3 regions of the Bradyrhizobium denitrificans genome follow, and region 3 is predicted to be linked to each of the others. Evidence: predicted binding sites of a transcription regulator. Region 3 holds the regulator's gene; each other region holds the start of a gene.
The links. Region 3 encodes LexA, which represses DNA repair genes until DNA is damaged. Its sites were predicted from a motif close to TGTTCNNNNTGTGTTCNG; they were not measured.
Positions count from the first base shown of each region.

Region 1: a site for LexA is predicted at 4,113-4,130, ahead of uvrA (excinuclease ABC subunit UvrA). Genes of this name have one in related genera too.
Region 2: a site for LexA is predicted at 1,540-1,557, ahead of HL671_RS27050 (YifB family Mg chelatase-like AAA ATPase). Genes of this name have one in related genera too.

Region 1 is NZ_JABFDP010000008.1:26,927-33,041, reverse strand. Features, by position in the region: gene HL671_RS10100 (hypothetical protein) at 1-64, shown strand, start outside; gene HL671_RS10095 (hypothetical protein) at 323-649, shown strand; gene uvrA (excinuclease ABC subunit UvrA) at 962-4,021, opposite strand; gene HL671_RS10085 (outer membrane protein) at 4,301-4,939, opposite strand; gene HL671_RS10080 (outer membrane protein) at 5,226-5,963, opposite strand.
Region 2 is NZ_JABFDP010000025.1:121,222-127,336, forward strand. Features, by position in the region: gene HL671_RS27040 (outer membrane lipoprotein carrier protein LolA) at 1-300, shown strand, start outside; gene HL671_RS27045 (DUF2336 domain-containing protein) at 318-1,385, opposite strand; gene HL671_RS27050 (YifB family Mg chelatase-like AAA ATPase) at 1,603-3,141, shown strand; gene HL671_RS27055 (hypothetical protein) at 3,244-3,711, shown strand; gene HL671_RS27060 (PAS domain-containing hybrid sensor histidine kinase/response regulator) at 3,852-6,089, shown strand.
Region 3 is NZ_JABFDP010000008.1:142,004-148,118, reverse strand. Features, by position in the region: gene HL671_RS10655 (hypothetical protein) at 1-95, opposite strand, end outside; gene HL671_RS10650 (ComEC/Rec2 family competence protein) at 234-2,522, shown strand; gene HL671_RS10645 (hypothetical protein) at 2,824-3,264, opposite strand; gene lexA (transcriptional repressor LexA) at 3,657-4,355, opposite strand; gene HL671_RS10635 (molybdopterin molybdotransferase MoeA) at 4,557-5,765, opposite strand; gene HL671_RS10630 (alpha/beta fold hydrolase) at 5,899-6,115, opposite strand, start outside.

The DNA.
Region 1 (6,115 bases), 120 kb from region 3:
GGGCGATGTCGGCCCTGATGGCAACAACAACGGCACGCTGACCGGTGTCTATCGGCAGTGGTAGGCGTCGCCTCGCGCTGAGTGAAGAGATCAGGCCCGCCGCTTGAACACGAGCGGCGGGCCTGTTGTGTCTGCAGGTCAGCCGCGCGCCTGGTGATGCCAGGGCATCGGATCCGGCGCTCGCGGCCATGTCATCGCGGTCACGTGAGCGCGGACATGTGAGCGGTGCGTTGTGTCGCACGATGATCGGCCGCATCGCGGGAACTGCGAGCCCTCGTGATTGTTTGTTCCTCGATGAATTCAGGAACAACGGAGCAAACTCATGACACGTATCCTTGGATTGGCCGCGCTGACTGCCGTCACGCTGGTGGCAGGCGCCGCCGGAGCCACGGCCGGCGAATATGGTCCGGGCGGCTATGGCTATGGCGGCCAGGTCACCAGCACCTACGCCTATCGCGACTCCTACGCCTGGGCGCCGGCCCCAGTCTATGAGGAAGGCTACGTCGCCGTCGCGCCGGGCCCGTATTATGGCCGGGGCTGGGGCGCCGGGTATAACGGCACCAACCATCCGACGCCGAGCTCGACCCAGGGCGATGTCGGCCCGGGTGGCAACAACAACGGGACCCGGACCGGGTATTATCGCTGGTAGGCCGATCTCCTAAGAGAGACAATCGTAACAGAGAAGATAAAGCCCGCCGCTCTGTCGAGAACGGCGGGCTTCGCTTTGATTACCTGGGATGCATCACACGCGTCATTGCGAGGAGCGCAGCGACGACGCAATCCAGAGTCGCGCACGCGGCCCTGGATTTCTTCGCTTCGCTCGCAATGACGTTCGACGCGAGGGCACGCCTGCCTCGCGGGCAGCGCCCAGCCCGGATGAGCGCAGCGATATCCGGGATCAGCGCCGGCGCTTGTGGAGAACCCGGATGTCGCTGCGCTCATCCGGCCTACGATGGCGCGGCTACTCCGCCGCCTCGCTGGCCGCGCCGCGGCTGCGCTTCTTCGGCTTGGCTGACTTCTCCAGCACCGGCTTGAGGAATTGCCCCGTATAGCTGCGCGGCGCCTTGACGATGTCTTCGGGCGGGCCCCAGGCGACGATCTCGCCGCCGCCGTCGCCGCCTTCGGGGCCGAGGTCGATGACCCAGTCGGCGGTCTTGATGACTTCGAGATTGTGCTCGATCACGACCACCGTGTTGCCCTGCGCCACCAGCTCGTGCAGCACCTCCAGCAGCTTCTTCACGTCGTGGAAGTGCAGGCCGGTGGTCGGCTCGTCCAGGATGTAGAGCGTGCGGCCGGTGGCGCGCTTGGACAGCTCCTTGGCGAGCTTGACGCGCTGCGCCTCGCCGCCTGAGAGCGTGGTGGCCTGTTGTCCGACATGGATGTAGTCGAGGCCGACGCGGCGCAAGGTCTCGAACGTGTCGCGCACGCGCGGCACCGCCTTGAAGAAATCGGCCGCCTCCTCGACGGTCATGTCGAGCACGTCGGCGATCGACTTGCCCTTGAACAGCACGTCGAGCGTCTCGCGGTTGTAGCGCTTGCCCTTGCACACATCGCAGGTGACGTAGACGTCGGGCAGGAAGTGCATCTCGATCTTGATGACGCCGTCGCCCTGGCAGGCCTCGCAGCGGCCGCCCTTGACGTTGAAGGAGAAGCGGCCGGGCTCGTAGCCGCGCGCCTTCGATTCCGGCAGGCCGGCGAACCATTCGCGGATCGGCGTGAACGCGCCGGTATAGGTCGCGGGGTTGGAGCGCGGGGTGCGGCCGATCGGCGACTGGTCGATGTCGATGATCTTGTCGATATGCTCCAGGCCCTCGATGCGGTCATGCGGGGCGGCGGCCTCGTTGGCGCCGTTGAGCTTGCGCGCGATGGCCTTGTAGAGCGTGTCGATCAGCAGCGTCGACTTGCCGCCGCCGGAGACGCCGGTGATGGCGGTGAACAGGCCGAGCGGGATCTCGGCCGAGACGTTCTTCAGATTGTTGCCGCGGGCGTTGACGACCTTGATGGTGCGGCGATGGTTCGGCGGCCGCCGCTCGGGCACCTCGACCTCGAGCTCGCCGGTGAGATATTTGCCGGTCAGCGACTTCGGATTGCGCATGATCTCGGCGGGCGTGCCCTCGGCGACGATGTTGCCGCCATGGGTGCCGGCGCCCGGGCCGATGTCGAGCACGTAGTCGGCGAGGCGAATGGCGTCCTCGTCATGCTCGACCACGATCACGGTGTTGCCGAGGTCGCGCAGCCGCTTCAACGTGTCGAGCAGGCGGGCATTGTCGCGCTGGTGCAGGCCGATCGAGGGCTCGTCGAGAACGTAGAGCACGCCGGTCAGGCCCGAGCCGATCTGCGACGCCAAGCGGATGCGCTGGCTCTCGCCGCCGGAGAGGGTGCCGGAGGAGCGCGCCAGGGTGAGATAGTTCAGGCCGACATCGAGCAGGAAGGTGAGGCGGTCGCGGATCTCCTTGAGGATGCGGGTCGCGATCTCGGTCTGCTGCGGATTGAGCTGCTTGGGCACCTCGGCGAACCATTCGCCCGCGGCCTTGACGCTGAGCTCCGAGATCTCGCCGATATGCTTGCCGCCGACCTTGACGCACAGCGCCTCGGGCTTCAGCCGAAAGCCGCGGCACGCCGCGCAGGGCACGTCGTTGAAGTATTTGCCGAGCTCCTCGCGCGCCCATTCGCTCTCGGTCTCGCGGAAGCGGCGCTCGATATTGGTGATGACGCCCTCGAACGGCTTCTTGGTGTCGTAGGCGCGGACACCGTCCTCATAGGTGAACTTGATCTCGTCATCGCCGGAGCCGTGCAGCAGCGCGTTCTGCGTCTTCTTCGGCAGGTCCTTCCACTTGGTGTCCAAGGTGAATTTGTAGAACTTGCCGAGCGCGGTCAGCGTCTGCAGATAATAGGGCGAGGACGACTTGGCCCAAGGCGCGATCGCGCCCTTGCGGAGGGTGAGGTCCTTGTCGGGGATGACGAGATCGGCATCGACATGCTGCTCGACGCCGAGGCCGCCGCATTCCGGGCAGGCGCCATAGGGGTTGTTGAACGAGAACAGCCGCGGCTCGATCTCGGGAATCGTGAAGCCGGAGACCGGGCAGGCGAATTTCTCTGAGAACAGGATGCGCTCGGGGCCGCTCTTGTCGTGGATCTTTGCGACCTTCTTCTTCTCGTCATGGCCGGGCTTGACCCGGCCATCCATCTCTTTTGCGGAGGATGGATCACCGGGTCTCGCGCCTTCGGCGCGGCCCGGTGATGACGACGGAGGGGCGTCGGCGAATTCGATGACGGCGAGGCCCTCCGCGAGCTTCAGCGCGGTCTCAAAGCTTTCCGCGAGGCGCTGGCCGATGTCGGGGCGCACGACAATGCGGTCGACGACGACGTCGATGTCGTGCGGAAACTTCTTGTCGAGCGTAGGCGCCTCGGCGAGCTCGTGGAAGGTGCCGTCGATCTTGACGCGCTGAAAGCCCTTCTTGAGGTACTCGGCGAGCTCCTTCTTGTACTCCCCCTTGCGCCCGCGGACGACCGGCGCCAGCAGATACAGGCGGGTGCCCTCGGGCAGCGCCAGCACGCGGTCGACCATTTGCGACACGGTCTGGCTTTCGATCGGCAGGCCGGTGGCCGGCGAATAGGGCACGCCGACGCGTGCCCACAACAGGCGCATGTAGTCGTAGATCTCGGTGACGGTGCCGACCGTGGAGCGCGGATTCTTCGACGTCGTCTTCTGCTCGATCGAGATCGCCGGCGACAGGCCGTCGATCTGGTCGACGTCCGGCTTCTGCATCATCTCCAGGAACTGGCGCGCATAGGCCGACAGCGATTCGACGTAGCGGCGCTGGCCCTCGGCATAGATCGTGTCGAAGGCGAGCGAGGATTTGCCGGAGCCGGACAGGCCGGTGAACACGACAAGCTTGTCGCGGGGGATCTCGACGTCGATGTTCTTGAGATTATGCTCGCGGGCGCCGCGGATGGTGATCGCCCGCAGGCTCGACGAGTTGGCTTGCGCGCGCTGCTTGGCCTTGAGCACTTCATCCATGACGATCGTCCCACGGCGCGAGGTCGCGCCATCGTTGCAGGCGCGTTTCGCCGGGAACCGGCCATCGGACGCCAGAGGGAAAAGGTATGGTCGGAACGTAGGAAGAACGGAGCTGGATTTCCAGTGCCGTCAGCGAATCATCAACAATGCGCTGGCGGAATGGCAGCGATTGGCAGGAGCGGAGGCACGCGGGGGCGATTCTGGGCCCGAACCGTCAATAAAAAAGCCTCCGCTCTGGCAGAGCGGAGGCTGTGTGCGTTGGCCCGAAGGGCGACGTTCTTAGAAGTGATAGTTCACGCCGACCTGGAAGGTGTGCAGGTTGAGCGTGCCGAGCGGAACAGCGCCACCGAAATAGGTGCTGCTCTCGAGGCTCTTGTAGAGGTACTCGCCCTTCAGCGACCACTTCGGAGCGAACATCCACTCGACGCCAGCGCCGGCGGCCCAGCCGCTCAGGAACTTGGTCTCGGAACCGGCCACGCCACCCACGGTGGCGGACAGCTTGTTGTTGCCCCAGGCGTAACCACCGGTGCCGTACAGCAGCACGGTGTCGAAGGCGTAGCCGATGCGGCCGCGGACGGTGCCGGTCGATTCGATGCGGTCGGTCAGGCCGAAGACACCCGGGATGCCCACGGTGGCGTTGATGTCAGCCCAGGCTGCGTCGGCTTCCAGACCGAACACCAGCGGTCCCTGCTGCCAGTTGTAACCGACAGTGCCGCCTGCGAAACCGCCCTTCAACGCTGCGGTGCTGGCGTCTTCATTGGCATAACCGCCAAAGGCACCGATGTAGAAACCGGTCCAGGTCTGCACCGGCGCGAGGACGGGGGCCTTGGTGTAGGTCGGGCGCGCGGCGAGATCTGCGGCGGCGGCGGGAGCGGCCAGGGCGGCCAGGGCCACGGTCGCGAGCAGGATCTTCTTCATTATTGTCTCCAGTTTCTTCGACGAAGTCCGTATCGCACCGACAATTGCACGCACGAAACAGACTCACTCGTTCAAGTTGACCTCCATCCTATAGCCGGGTTCCTCGCAGATTACCGTCACCCTGAAGCCACAGTCGCGGCGAAACCGCGTTCCCCTGGCGGGGTTCCCAAAAGCTTATGTGGCTCAACTGCTTGGTTCCGGGTGTGGCATCCGGCCCAGGTGGCATCGGCGCAACAAAAAGGCCGGCTCCGAGCCGGCCTTGGGAACCCTCCAGGGAGGATGACGGTCAGTATTTGGCGATGACCGGCCCACCAAAATGGTAGTTCAGACCCGCCTTGACGGTGTGAACGCTGTCCTTCCACTCGGAGCGTCCGGGAACCCCGACATACTGCAGCGTGCTCTTGCCAAAATCGAGATAGTTGTATTCGAGCTTGGCCGACCAGTTCGGCGCGAACATGTATTCCGCACCGGCGCCGACCGTGTAGCCCCAACGGGTGGTGTTCTGACCGAAGAAGACACCGGCAGCACGGTCGTAACGATGCTGCAATTCGCCCACGGCCGCACCACCGCTGACGAAGAACAGGGCGGGGCCGACCGCGTAGCCCAGACGGCCCTTGATGTCGCCGAAGCTGGTGAGCTTGGTGAAATAGGTGTCGCCGACGCCGGCATTGATGACGGCAGAACGGCCGTTGATATCGGACCAGTGATAGTCGCCTTCCAGGCCGACCACCAAATTGTCGAACTGCCAATTGTAGCCGATCACGCCGCCGACGAAGCCGCCATTGGTGTTGTAGTTCTGGGTGCCCAGGAAGCCCGGCGCATTGAAGCGGCCGATAAAGGTTTCCTTGCTGGTGCCCCAGCCGCCGCCGCCCTGAATACCCGCATAGATGCCCGACCAGCTCAGGATCGGCACAACCACAGGCGGCGCCTTGGTGTAGGGCCGGGCTGCGAGATCCGCCGCCGATGCGGGCATGGCGGCTGCGATGCCGACGAGGGCCGTCGTGATCACAAGCAACTTCTTCATCAAATGCTCCCCCAAGGAGTTGGAATGACAGGCGATGAAGCCGTCATACACGGGGCATCCCGAACAGGCTGTAACGGATCCGCCACAACCGTGAAAAAGCGTTATAAATCAAATATTTAACACAAAAGAGCCGTCTCGATGCCGGGCTAAGG
Region 2 (6,115 bases), on a different contig from region 3:
CCGCTGCGCTATCTGCTGTCCGACCGGATCGACCTGCTCAAGGACACCAATGTGATCGCGGTCGCCTCCGACGACCTCTATGTCACGATCACGATCGAGGAGAAGCAGGCGCTGATCGGCACCAGCCGGCTGATGCTGATGCTCGGCGCCAAGGACGGCCAGCTCAAACAGTGGACCGTGACCGATCCGCAGGGCTACGACACGACGATCGCCGTCTACAATCTCGATACGACCAAGAAGCTTGATCCGGCGATGTTCAAGATCGACTTCACGACCTATCCGAGCACGCCGCCGGGTTGATGCATCCGGCCGTCCGATCAGCCCGCCTCGAGCCCTCGGACCTTCCACTGCGCCTCTGACAGCACGAGTTTCTCGAAGCGCTTGCGCGCCTCCTCGAGATCGTCGGCCGGAATCGTGTCGCAGCCGGGACGCGCGCGCAGGATCATCGCCGTGGTCGGCCAGCTCAGTCGCGCCGCCTTGCAGGCCAGCACCAGATCGGTGACGCGGTCGTCCTCCATCAGCGCTTCGATCACCTGGATGGACACGACGCAGAGCAGCGCCAGCGCGGCGATGACCGCCGGAAAATCGCCGGTCACGCAGAACCGGTTGACGGCGGAATCGCTCAGCTTGCCGCTGCGATTGAGGGCGGCGACCTCGGTCTTGACCTGCTCATAGTCCCACATTGCGCGCATCGCAGCGCCGGCGGTCCTGGTCGGCGTAGCTTGCAAGGTGGCGCGCGTCGCGGGCGGCGCTGCCTTGATGAAGCGGGCGCGCGCGCCCTCGCTGGCCGCCGCGACGAAGGCGCGCGACAGCTTGGCTGGCAGGTCGGTGCGCAGCGCCAGCTTTTCGGCGAGGTCCTCGTCGCGCTCGGCGATCTTGAACAGGCTGCGATAGCCATCCTCGGACAGCCGCGCCGTGAGATTCTGCACCAGCGCCATGCGCACCGCCGGAAAGCCGCGGGCGATCAGCTGGTTCGTCAGGCTGTCGCCGATGCCCCTGCGGCTGGCGATCGCAACGAGATGCGCCGGGCTGGAGCTGCGAATGAACTCCGCAAGGTCACGTTCCGTGAGCACGGCTGCCTTGGCCAGCATCGGCCCGGCGACACGCAATTCCGGATGCACGGCGAGCAAACGCGCAGTGGCATAGGGCGCGCGCTCCACGCCGGCCAAGGCCATGCTGAGCTCGGCCAAGAGATCGGTGGCGACCTGCGGCATCAGGCGGGCGAACATCTGGTCATAGAGATCGAGCTGCTCGGCCGACGCCGGCCGCGGTCCGGCGAGAAACAGGGCCGTGGTCCGGCGCAGCATGTCCGTGGCGAGCTCGGACACCGTCCGCGCCTCACTCGGAGGCATCTTGACGGGAGCGGCCGAAGGCGCTGGAGGCATCGCACATCTCTCATTCCGGCGCCCGTCACACGGGGCGCGATCATCAGATGCGGAAGAATGCGAGCACCGGCCTAAAGCCGCGTTAAGCCAGTTCCGGGGAACTACGGAGGGCTCTCAGCGTCCTTAACAGCTTTCGACGCGCCCTGGATGACAATGTTCTTGCATTGTTCTTGCGAACCCTGCCCGCTTCAGATACCGTTGCGCGCGGGAGGGCATCATGGTCCAGCGCGTTTCCACCGTCGCTTTCGAGGGCATCGAGGCCCGCGCGGTCGACGTGCAGGTCCAGGTTGCCCCCGGCCTGCCGGCGTTTGCGATCGTCGGCTTGCCCGACAAGGCGGTGTCGGAGGCGCGCGAACGGGTGCGCTCGGCGCTGATCGCCTCAGGCCTGGCGCTGCCGGCGCGGCGCATCACCGTCAATCTGGCGCCGGCCGACGTGCCCAAGGAAGGCAGCCATTACGATCTGCCGATCGCGCTCGGCCTGATGGCGGCGATCGGCGCCATTCCGCCGGATGCACTCAATGGCTTCACCGTTCTCGGCGAGCTCGGCCTCGACGGCTCGATCGCGCCGGTGGCCGGCGTGCTCCCCGCCGCGATCGGCGCCAATGCACGCGAGGAGGGCCTGATCTGCCCGGCCGCCTGCGGCGCGGAGGCGGCCTGGGCGAGTCCGGACCTGCAGATTATCGCGGCGACGTCGCTGATCCAGATCGCCAATCATTTCAAGGGCACGCAGGTGCTGTCGCGGCCGCAGCCGAAGATCCAGGAGGCGGCCGCGAGCCTGCTCGATCTGCGCGACATCAAGGGCCAGGAGAGCGGCAAGCGCGCGCTCGAAATCGCCGCCGCCGGCGGCCATCATTTGCTGATGATCGGGTCTCCCGGCGCCGGCAAGTCGATGCTGGCGGCGCGGCTGCCCTCGATCCTGCCGCCGCTGTCGCCGGCCGAGCTGCTCGAAGTCTCGATGATCGCCTCCGTCGCCGGCGAGATCGAGGGCGGCGCGTTGACCAACCGGCGGCCGTTCCGCAGCCCGCATCATTCGGCCAGCATGGCGGCGCTCACGGGCGGCGGCCTGCGCGCCCGTCCAGGCGAGATCTCGCTGGCGCATCAGGGCGTGCTGTTTCTCGACGAGCTGCCGGAGTTCGATCCGCGCGTGCTGGATTCGCTGCGCCAGCCGCTGGAGAATGGCGAGGTCTCGATCTCGCGCGCCAACCACCGCGTCACCTACCCTGCCCGCTTCATGCTGGTGGCGGCGATGAATCCGTGCCGCTGCGGCAACGCCTTCGAGCCCGGTTATGCCTGCAAGCGCGGCCGCATCGACCGCTGCACGTCAGACTATCAGATGCGCATCTCCGGCCCGCTGATGGACCGCATCGATTTGCGGATCGAGGTGCCCGCGGTGACTGCCGCCGACCTGATCCTGCCGCCCTCGAAGGAAGGCTCCGCCGAGGTCGCCGCCCGCGTCGCCGCCGCGCGCGACCTGCAGCGCGCGCGCTACGCCAAGGCCGGCCTGCCGCATGTCCGGACCAATGCCGAGGCGCCGGCCGCAGTGCTCGACGACATCGCCAAGCTCGATGCGCCCGGCCAGAAACTGCTGCGCGAGGCTGCCGAAACGATGCGCCTGTCGGCGCGCGGCTATCACCGCGTGCTGCGGGTGGCGCGAACGCTGGCCGATCTCGATCACGCCGACACTATCGGCCGGCTGCATCTGGCGGAGGCGCTGTCGTACCGCGCGCTGGCGGAGGACAGCCGGCATGCGGCGTGAGCGCCATCCCGCCTCAACCTCCTGGTAACGATTTCTCTTTACGCTCCGGAAACCATAAGGCCCGCCTTGTCCGTGATCAGGCCTTCCGTGTCGGTGCGTGTCATGTTGCGTATCAAGCTCGTCGTTGCGGCTGCGTCACTGATCGCGGCCGCGCTCATGGTGCGATTCGAATTCGCGCCGGCGATGCCGCCCTGCATGGCGGAGGGAGCCGACAGCATCGCGCTCGATTCCCAGCCGTTTCACGCCGATTTTCATGGCGACTCGGCTGACGATCCCGCCCGTGTGACACTCCGCGACAATCCGCAGGCGGTCGATCTTGTCGTCGTCGATCATTCGCCCGTCCAAGCCGATCAAGGCTGCAGCGTGACCGCCGCGATCCAGGCGGTCGCGATCGCGGCCGAGGCGCCGGCCGACACACCGCGCATCGATCTCGCCAGAGAAGGTGCGACGGACGGCCGCACGGATGACCGCATTCATGGTCGCTCCAGCCATGACACGGCGCGACCGGCCGTCGCGTCGGTCATGGCCGCTCACCATCACGACGTTGCGCCGGCGAATGCGCTGCCGTGAGCCGGGCTAACGCCGGGTTCACCATCTCTGCACGGCCGACGATCCGTGCAGGATCGTTTCAAAGTCTCAGCAAGACCGACGCCGCATGGTGCGGGCCGGCCGTCATATTGGAATTGATGATTTCGGGAGTGAGCGAGATGATGGGAGCGAGTTTTCGCATCAGGCTGCGGCTGCGCCGGTTCACACGCCGCCATCACACGCTGTTTACGATCCTGCGTTCGGCAATGATCTTCATGGCCGGGTTCGGCGGCGCCTATGGCTTCATCAAGGCCAGCCTGTCCGAGACCTCCGGCTACAACCCGCACGCCTTCGCGATCGGCGCGAGCTTTCTGTTTGCGCTCGCCTGCGTCGGGCTCGCGACGCTCAGCATGCGGCTGCGCTTCATGCGCAAGAAAATGCACAAGCTCGCGCTTCACAACGAGGTGCTGACGGACCGCAATTGGGAGCTTCAGGAGGCCGAGCAGCGCGCCCGCAGCCTGTTCGAGCAACAAGGCGACCTGATCGTCATGCGCGAGAGCGACGGCACGATCATCTTCGTCAACGACGCCTATTGCCGGATGGCCGGCCTCGATCGCGAAAACCTGCTCGGCAGCCAGTTCAGCTTCGATCTCCTCGAGCAAGGCGACAGCGCGCTGGAGCCGAGCGGCACGCGCGTCCACGACCAGCGGATCGACAGCGCCATCGGGCCGCGCTGGATCGCTTGGCGCGAGGCGCTCGTGCGCTCCGATGCCGGACATCCGGCCGTGCAGCAATGTGTCGGCCGCGACGTCACCGACCGCACAGAGACCGAGCGGGCGCTGGCCGAGGCGCGCGACCAGGCTAATGCGGCGAACCGCGCCAAGTCGCGCTTCCTGGCGATGGCCAGCCACGAGATCCGCACACCGTTGAATGGCATCCTCGGCATGAGCGGGCTGCTGCTGGAGACGCAGCTCACACCGGAGCAGACCACCTATGCCAAGGCCGTCCGCAGCTCGGGTGAAGCGCTGATGTCGCTGATCAACGAGCTGCTCGATTATTCCAAAATCGAGGCCGGCAAGCTGGCCCTCGAGGCGCAGCCGTTCGCGCTGACCGCGCTGATCGAGGAGATCACCGAGCTCCTGGCACCGCGCGCGCAAGGTAAACAGCTGGAGATCGCGGCCTATCTCGACGAGCGGCTGCCGACCTGGGTGACCGGCGACGCCGCACGGCTGCGCCAGGTGCTGCTCAATCTCGCCGGCAACGCGATCAAGTTCACGAGCAAAGGCGGCGTGGCGCTGATTGCCGAGCCCGGCATCTGGCCGAACGAGATCAGCTTCCAGGTGCGCGACACCGGCATCGGCATCGCGGCGGACGCGCAGGAGCGAATTTTCCGCGAGTTCGAGCAGGCCGACGACAGCGTCGCGCGCAGCTTCGGCGGCACCGGTCTTGGGCTCGCGATCTCCGACCGCATCGTCAAGCGGATGGGCGGACGCATCGCGCTGCAGAGCCAGCCCGGCGCGGGCTCGACGTTCGAGGTGTCCGTGCCGCTGCCGCCGGCGCTCGAGCGCGGCGAGCAGAACAGCTTTCGCGGCCCCGACCTGACCGGACAGTCGATCATGCTGATCGCCCCGGCCGGCCTGCAGGCCGAGCTGATCGAAAGGCGGCTGCAGAATTGGGGCGCGCAGACCTGCCTCGTCGCCGAGACCGAGATCGCCGCGGCGCTGCTGCCCGAGCGCGCCTGGCACGCGGTCTTGATCGATGACGCGATCGGCAGCGAGGCGGCGCGGCGTCTGGGCGAGGCTGCACACCATCATACGACGCGGCTGATCGTGCTGGTCACGCCGACGAGCCGGCACGAACTGGCCCCCGCCGCGCCCTTCAACGGCTATCTGGTGAAGCCGTTGCGGGCCGCGTCGCTCGCCGCGCGTGTCAGCTTCGACCTGGACGCAGGAGCGGCATTCGCCGAGCAGCCGATTCCGACCATCGCACCATCGATCGCGGCGCGGGCCGGCACCGGGCTGGCGATCCTCGTCGCCGAGGACAACGATATCAACGCGCTGCTGATGCGCTCATTGCTGACCAAGCTCGGCCATCACCCCGATATCGCCGTGCATGGCGAGGCTGCCCTGGATTCCTGGCTCGCCGCCCGCGCGGCCGGCACGCCCTATGATCTCATCCTGATGGACGTGCAGATGCCGCGGCTCGACGGCATTGCCGCGACGCGTCGCATTCGCGCCCATGAGGCCAGCGAGCCCGGCCGGCGCACGCCGATCCTGGCACTCACCGCCAATGCCCTGGTCGAGGACCGCTACGCCTGTTTCGAGGCGGGAATGGACGGCTTCCTGGTCAAGCCGATCGACCGCGACAAGCTGGATGAAGCGCTGGCCAATCTGGCGGCGGCGCGGCAGGTGGCGGCGTAGTTATTCGTCTTCGCATGGGAGGTGCG
Region 3 (6,115 bases):
CGGCGTCCTTTGATGTCTCGCAATGTCCAGCGCAGGTGGATCGCCTTCTCGAGATCGAGATCGGCAAGGGGGTCGTCAATACGGTCGTCGTCCATGCCCCAATAAGCACCGATGCGACCCAAAGTTCCAATCACCATTCGTGCACATAGCTGCGAGATTCGCGTTTTGTTCCGCTAGGCCAGTTCCGCTGAGTTCCGCTAGCCTCTGCTTCCGTAAAATTACGGGGTACCGAGATGGCGGAGCCCGCCAGGCCGCCAGGATGGCGTCGCGGGATCGCGGGCGTGATGGCCGATGTCTGGCCGCCACGCGGCGCGCGGACCGGAGGCTGGCCTGAGGTCGGCGCCGACGCCTGGCCGTCGCTATCCGCCCATCTGACGCGCTGGACGCGCGAGGAGGCCGGGGCTGGCCGGCTGCTGCCCTGGGTGCCGGTCGCCTTCGGCGCCGGCATTGCGGTTTATTTTGCCGCCGATCATGAGCCCGCGCTGTGGGCAAGCGTGCCGACCGCGCTGCTGCTCTGCATCGTCGCCGCGCTGATGCGGCGGCATCCGCTGTTTCCGGCGGTGGTGATGATCGCGGCCGCGGCGTCCGGCTATGCGGTCGCGACCAGCAAGACCGCACGCGTGGCGCATCCGGTGCTGCCTCGGCCGCTTTACTCCGTGGCGCTGTCCGGCTTCGTCGAGGCGCGTGACATCCGCGAGCGCAGCGATCGCATCGTGCTGCGTGTGACCGCGATGGAGAGCGATCGCCACGCGATCACGCTGACGCGCGTCCGGCTGGCCGTGCGCAAGGGCACCGCGCCCGATGTCGGCAGCTTCGTGCAGCTCAAGGCGCGGCTGCTGCCCCCACTGGCGCCGGTGCGGCCCGGCAGCTACGATTTCGCGCGCGACATGTTCTTCCAAGGCATCGGCGCCTCCGGCTTCGTAATGGGCGGGATCACGACGCTGACGCCGCCGCAGGAGGGCGGCTTTGGCCTGCGCTATGGGGCGGCCATGCAGGGCCTGCGCGATGCGATCGACGCGCGCATCCGGGCCCGGCTCGATGGCGACGAGCGCGCCATCGCGACCGCGCTGCTGACCGGCCGGCGCGATGCGATCACGCCTGATGTCAACGACGCGATGTTCATCTCGGGCCTCGGCCATGTGCTCTCGATCTCGGGCTATCACATGGCGGTGGTCGCGGGCGTCGTGTTCTTCGCGGTGCGCGCGCTGCTCGCACTGATCCCCGGCCTCACGGTGAGCCTCCCGATCAAGAAATGGGCGGCTGCGGCGGCTTTGGTCGCGGCGGCGTTCTATCTGCTCCTGTCGGGCGCGGAGGTCGCGACACAGCGGTCGTTCTTCATGACGGCCGTCGTGCTGATCGCAGTCATGGTCGACCGCCGCGCGGTGACGTTCCGCACGCTGGCCGTCGCGGCGATGATCGTCCTGATCGCGGCGCCCGAAGCGCTCGTCCATCCGAGCTTTCAGATGTCGTTCGCGGCGACGCTCGGCCTGGTCGCGCTGGTGCAATTCGGGCTGCCGCGATTATTCGCGACGCCGGACAGGTCCGTCACCGAACGCATCGCATTATGGGGCGGCCGCGAACTCGCGATGCTGCTCTTGGCCTCGCTGATCGCTGGGCTCGCCACGACGCCCTATGCGGCGTTTCACTTCCATCGGATCACGCCCTATGGCGTGCTGGCCAATCTTGCGGCCATGCCCGTGGTCTCGGCGCTGGTGATGCCGGCCGGCCTGCTGGGACTGCTTGCGGCGCCCTTCGGACTCGACGGTCTTTGCTGGACATTGATGGGCTGGGGCATCGACTGGATGATCGCGGTGACGCGCTGGGTGGCGGCGCTACCTGGGGCCGTCGGACGCGTCACGGCGTTCGGCATCGGTCCGCTGATCCTGGCCAGTTTCGGGCTCCTGCTCATCGGCCTGTTGCGGACACCGCTGCGCTGGTCGGGCGCGGTCCTGATCGCTATTGCCACGATCTGGTCCGTCAGCACGCCGCAGCCGGACATCCTGATTTCCGGCGACGGACGCGCGGTCGCCGTGCGCGGGCGCGACGGTCGGCTGCATGTGATGCGGACCGGCAAGGATGTGTTCGTCGTCAAGGAGTGGCTGGCGGCCGATGCCGATCCGCGCGTGCCGTCGGACCCCACCCTGGGAGACGGGGTGTCCTGCGACGAGTCCGGTTGTGTGATGGCCATGGCCGATGGCCGGTTCGTGGCGCTGACGCTGCGCCCGGAGGCGCTGGCCGACGATTGCACGCGCGCGGCACTGATCGTGACGTCGCGCGCTGCGCCAGCGTCCTGCGCAGCCGCCGCGATTGATCGCCAGCGCCTGCAGCAGCAGGGCGCCTTGATGCTGGCGACGCAGGGGGCGGGATTTGCTGTCACACCGGCGCGCGCCGTCGGCACCAGCCGGCCATGGTGGCCAGCCGCCGAGACGGGCGAGTTCGAGCCGGTGCTGACGCCGCGCGCGTCGATGCCACGCGTCCAGGACGCGACACCGCCTGAGGCGGAGCAGGGTGCAGATGATTAGGTCGTTCACGACCGGCGAGGGGGCCGGTTCACCCACGCAATCATCTCAAATGGAACGCCAACATCACGAGACGCTCCGCGGACTCACAAGATGACCGCCGAGCGCCCCATGTTCGTTACCAGATGTTCGTTTCCAGAGGCCGCCAAGCGGCGGCCGCCGGTTGTTGCCAAAACGAGGAGCTGCCGCGCCGCGTCGGTGCGATCCGAAGAATGGGCTTGGCGAATCCAGACTCGGCGAATCCAGACGCGCCGAACGAGGGTGGATTTGCCAAGAAAACGCGAGCGGGTGCCGAGCGGTACGATCAGGTGATGCTGATACGGCGAATCGTCGGGCTTTCTGTCGCCGGAAGCTCCTCCGCAACATCCGGGCGTCGATCGGCTGATGGCTTGGTGACCGGCAGCTGCAGCACGGTTACGCGCTGGCCCTCGCACAGCTGGGTGACAAGCACATGGCGCCCGTCGGCGAACTCAACGGCGTCGTGATGGCGATCGGGGACGTGCTTCTCGATGGTGTTGAACTTGGCCACGCGCTCGCGGATCGTGCGGGTCCACAGCCAGCGGCTATCGTAGCGGACGTCCTCGGCGAACGCGAGCTCGGTGCCGGGGAGCATGCAGACCGCGACGTTGGGCTCGCTTTCCAAGGCGAAGCCACGGGTCGCGGTGCCGCGGAACGTCGTCGAAATCAGCGTCTCGCCGACCTTGGCGGGACGGGAGGCAACGGCATGGAGGCTGTAGTCACACATCGGATCGCTCCTCGTTCAGAGATAGCCGACCCACGCTCCCCCCGGACAGGCGCAGGCCTCTATCAGAGTGGACATCAAGGAGGATGTTAGCGCGCGCTTCGCGGCATTTCTGCGCTGATCTGCACGGCCTCTGCCTGCGCGCGATCACAAGCGTTTGAGCACGCGTTCGAGTCTGCCGCGTTGCACATCCGTTGCACATCATGAGGTGCATTGGCAGAGGGCGTGATTGCTCGCCGCCAGCGGCCGCTGTCGCGCGACGCACCGCTTCCTGAGGTGGCCGCCGCATCGTCCCGACGGCGGAGCTCACTCACGCCCCCGGTCAGTGTTGAGGTCCGCTGATCGTGACGACCGCCGAGCTTGTCGGCGTCAGTATCCGCGCAGCATGTCCGCGATCAGTATTTGCGATAGAGGCCAACCAGCTTGCCCTGGATCTTCACCCGGTTGGGCGGCAGGATGCGCACCTCGTAAGCGGTGTTGGCGGGCTCCAGCGCGATCGAGGCGCCGCGGCGCCGGAAGCGCTTCAATGTCGCTTCCTCATCGTCGATCAGCGCCACCACGATGTCGCCGGTGTCGGCGGTCTCGTTGCGCTGGATCAGCGCCATGTCGCCGTCGAGAATACCGGCATCGACCATCGAATCGCCGCGCACTTCGAGGGCGTAATGATCGCCATTGCCGAGCATGTCAGCCGGAACGCTGATTGTATGGCTGCGGGTCTGCAGCGCCTCGATCGGGGTACCGGCGGCAATCCGGCCCATGACCGGCACCGCGACGGGCCGTTCGCCGTCGTCGAGCGCCGGCGTGGAGGTTCTCACCTTGCCGAGATTCCCCTCGATGACCGACGGCGTGAAACCGCGGCGATTGCTGGCCGCCTGCGACAGCTCCGGAAGCTTGATCACCTCGATCGCGCGGGCGCGATTGGGCAACCGACGGATGAAGCCACGCTCCTCCAGCGCCGTGATCAGGCGATGGATGCCGGACTTCGAGCGCAGGTCGAGCGCATCTTTCATCTCGTCGAAGGACGGCGGCACACCGGCTTCCTTGAGCCGTTCATTGATGAACCGCAGAAGTTCGTACTGTTTGCGCGTCAGCATCTCGACCTGGTCCCCAGTTGGTGTCGTCCGAGTCCCGTGCCGTGCTCCGACGACCAGCGTTCGAGAGCGAAGGGGAATCGGACGATCGCGTTCGCCCGCAACATACTAAAAACAAATCATGAACGGACACTATATGTTCGATGTGTGTTCCGCAATCCCAAAAATATGGTGAACGGACCGGGATTTGCCGGGGAAATCGGCTCAGAGCGGAAGGCGCAGGATCTCGCATGGGCTGCCGGCCGATGCCTTCGGCGCGAACGCCGGGCGGATCACCAGCGCCTGCGACAGCGCGAGATTCCCGAGCAGCGAGGAATCCTGCTGCGTCACGGGGGTTGCGATCAGCGTGCCGTCGGCGCGCTTGTCGAGCTGTGCCCGCAGATAGTCCTCACGCGAATCGTTGGCGCCGAGGTCGCGGCCGAGCAGGGCGGTCTCGCGCGGCAGCTGCGGCTCCCGGCCGAGCAGGCTGCGAATCAGCGGCACCAGAAACAGGATCGCGCAGACATAGGACGACACCGGATTACCCGGCAGACCGATGACGCGCATGCCGGCGAGGCGGCCATGCATCATCGGCTTGCCCGGGCGCATCGCGATCTTCCAGAACGCCATCTCGACGCCCTCGGCCTCGAGCGCCTGCTTGACCAGGTCATGATCGCCAACCGACGCGCCGCCGGTGGTGACGAGAATGTCGGCCGCGGCCTCGCGCGCGCGGCGAATGCCGGCGACGGTCGCTTCGAGCGTATCGGCGGCAATGCCGAGATCGATGGCTTCGGCGCCTTCGCTGCGCACCAGCGCGCGCAGCGCGTAGCCGTTGGAATAGACGATCTGGCCGGGCCCGGGCGTGGATCCCGGCATCACCAGCTCGTCGCCGGTCGCGAGCAGCGCCACCTTCGGCCGGCGCCGTACCGGCAGCGCCGGATGGTTCATGCTGGCGGCGAGCGACAGATCGCGGTCGCTGAGACGGCGTCCGGCCTGCAGCAGCACCATGCCCTGGTGGAAGTCCACGCCGGCGGGCCGGATGTGCCGGCCCTTGATCGCCGGCTCCGTGATCACGACGTGGCCATCCTCGGCGATCGTGTCCTCCTGGATCACGACCGCATCGGCGCCCTCCGGCACCACGCCGCCGGTGAAGATTCGGGCGGTCTCGCCGGGCCCCACGACGCGGTCGAACGGCCGTCCCGCCGCGACCTCGCCGATGACTTTCAATCGTGCCTTGGGCTTGTCGGCGTCGGCTGCGCGCAGAGCATAGCCGTCCATCGCCGACATCGCTTCGGGCGGCTGGGTCCGCAGCGCCGCGAGGTCGCGGGCGAGCACCCGGTGAAACGCGGCGTCCAACCCCACCTTTTCCTCGGCCAGGGGCTCGGCGCCGGCGAGCACTGCAGACAACGCATCGGACACCGGCATCAGGGCCATGGAAGTTCCTTCGGACGGAGACGGGAGGACGACTCGAAAGTCTCGCCTTCTAACCGAACGCACACGGCCCGGCCAAGGTCTAAGCCGCACGCCAAGTTCGCATCAGTCCGCGGGGCCTGCCTCGGCAGCGATCTCACAAGCCCGCGAGAAAGTCCGTGATCAGGCGGGTGACCTCCTGCGGCCGCTCCAGGCTCGGCAGATGCGCCGCTTCGGCGATCGCGCAGCCCGAGCCGTTCGGCAATGTGGCCGCGATCAGGCGGCTTCGCTCCTGGATGTGAGGAAAGTCGGACCCGCCCCAGATGATGCGTGACGGCGCGGTGATCTCGGCGAGGCGCGGGAAGGCGGGTGCC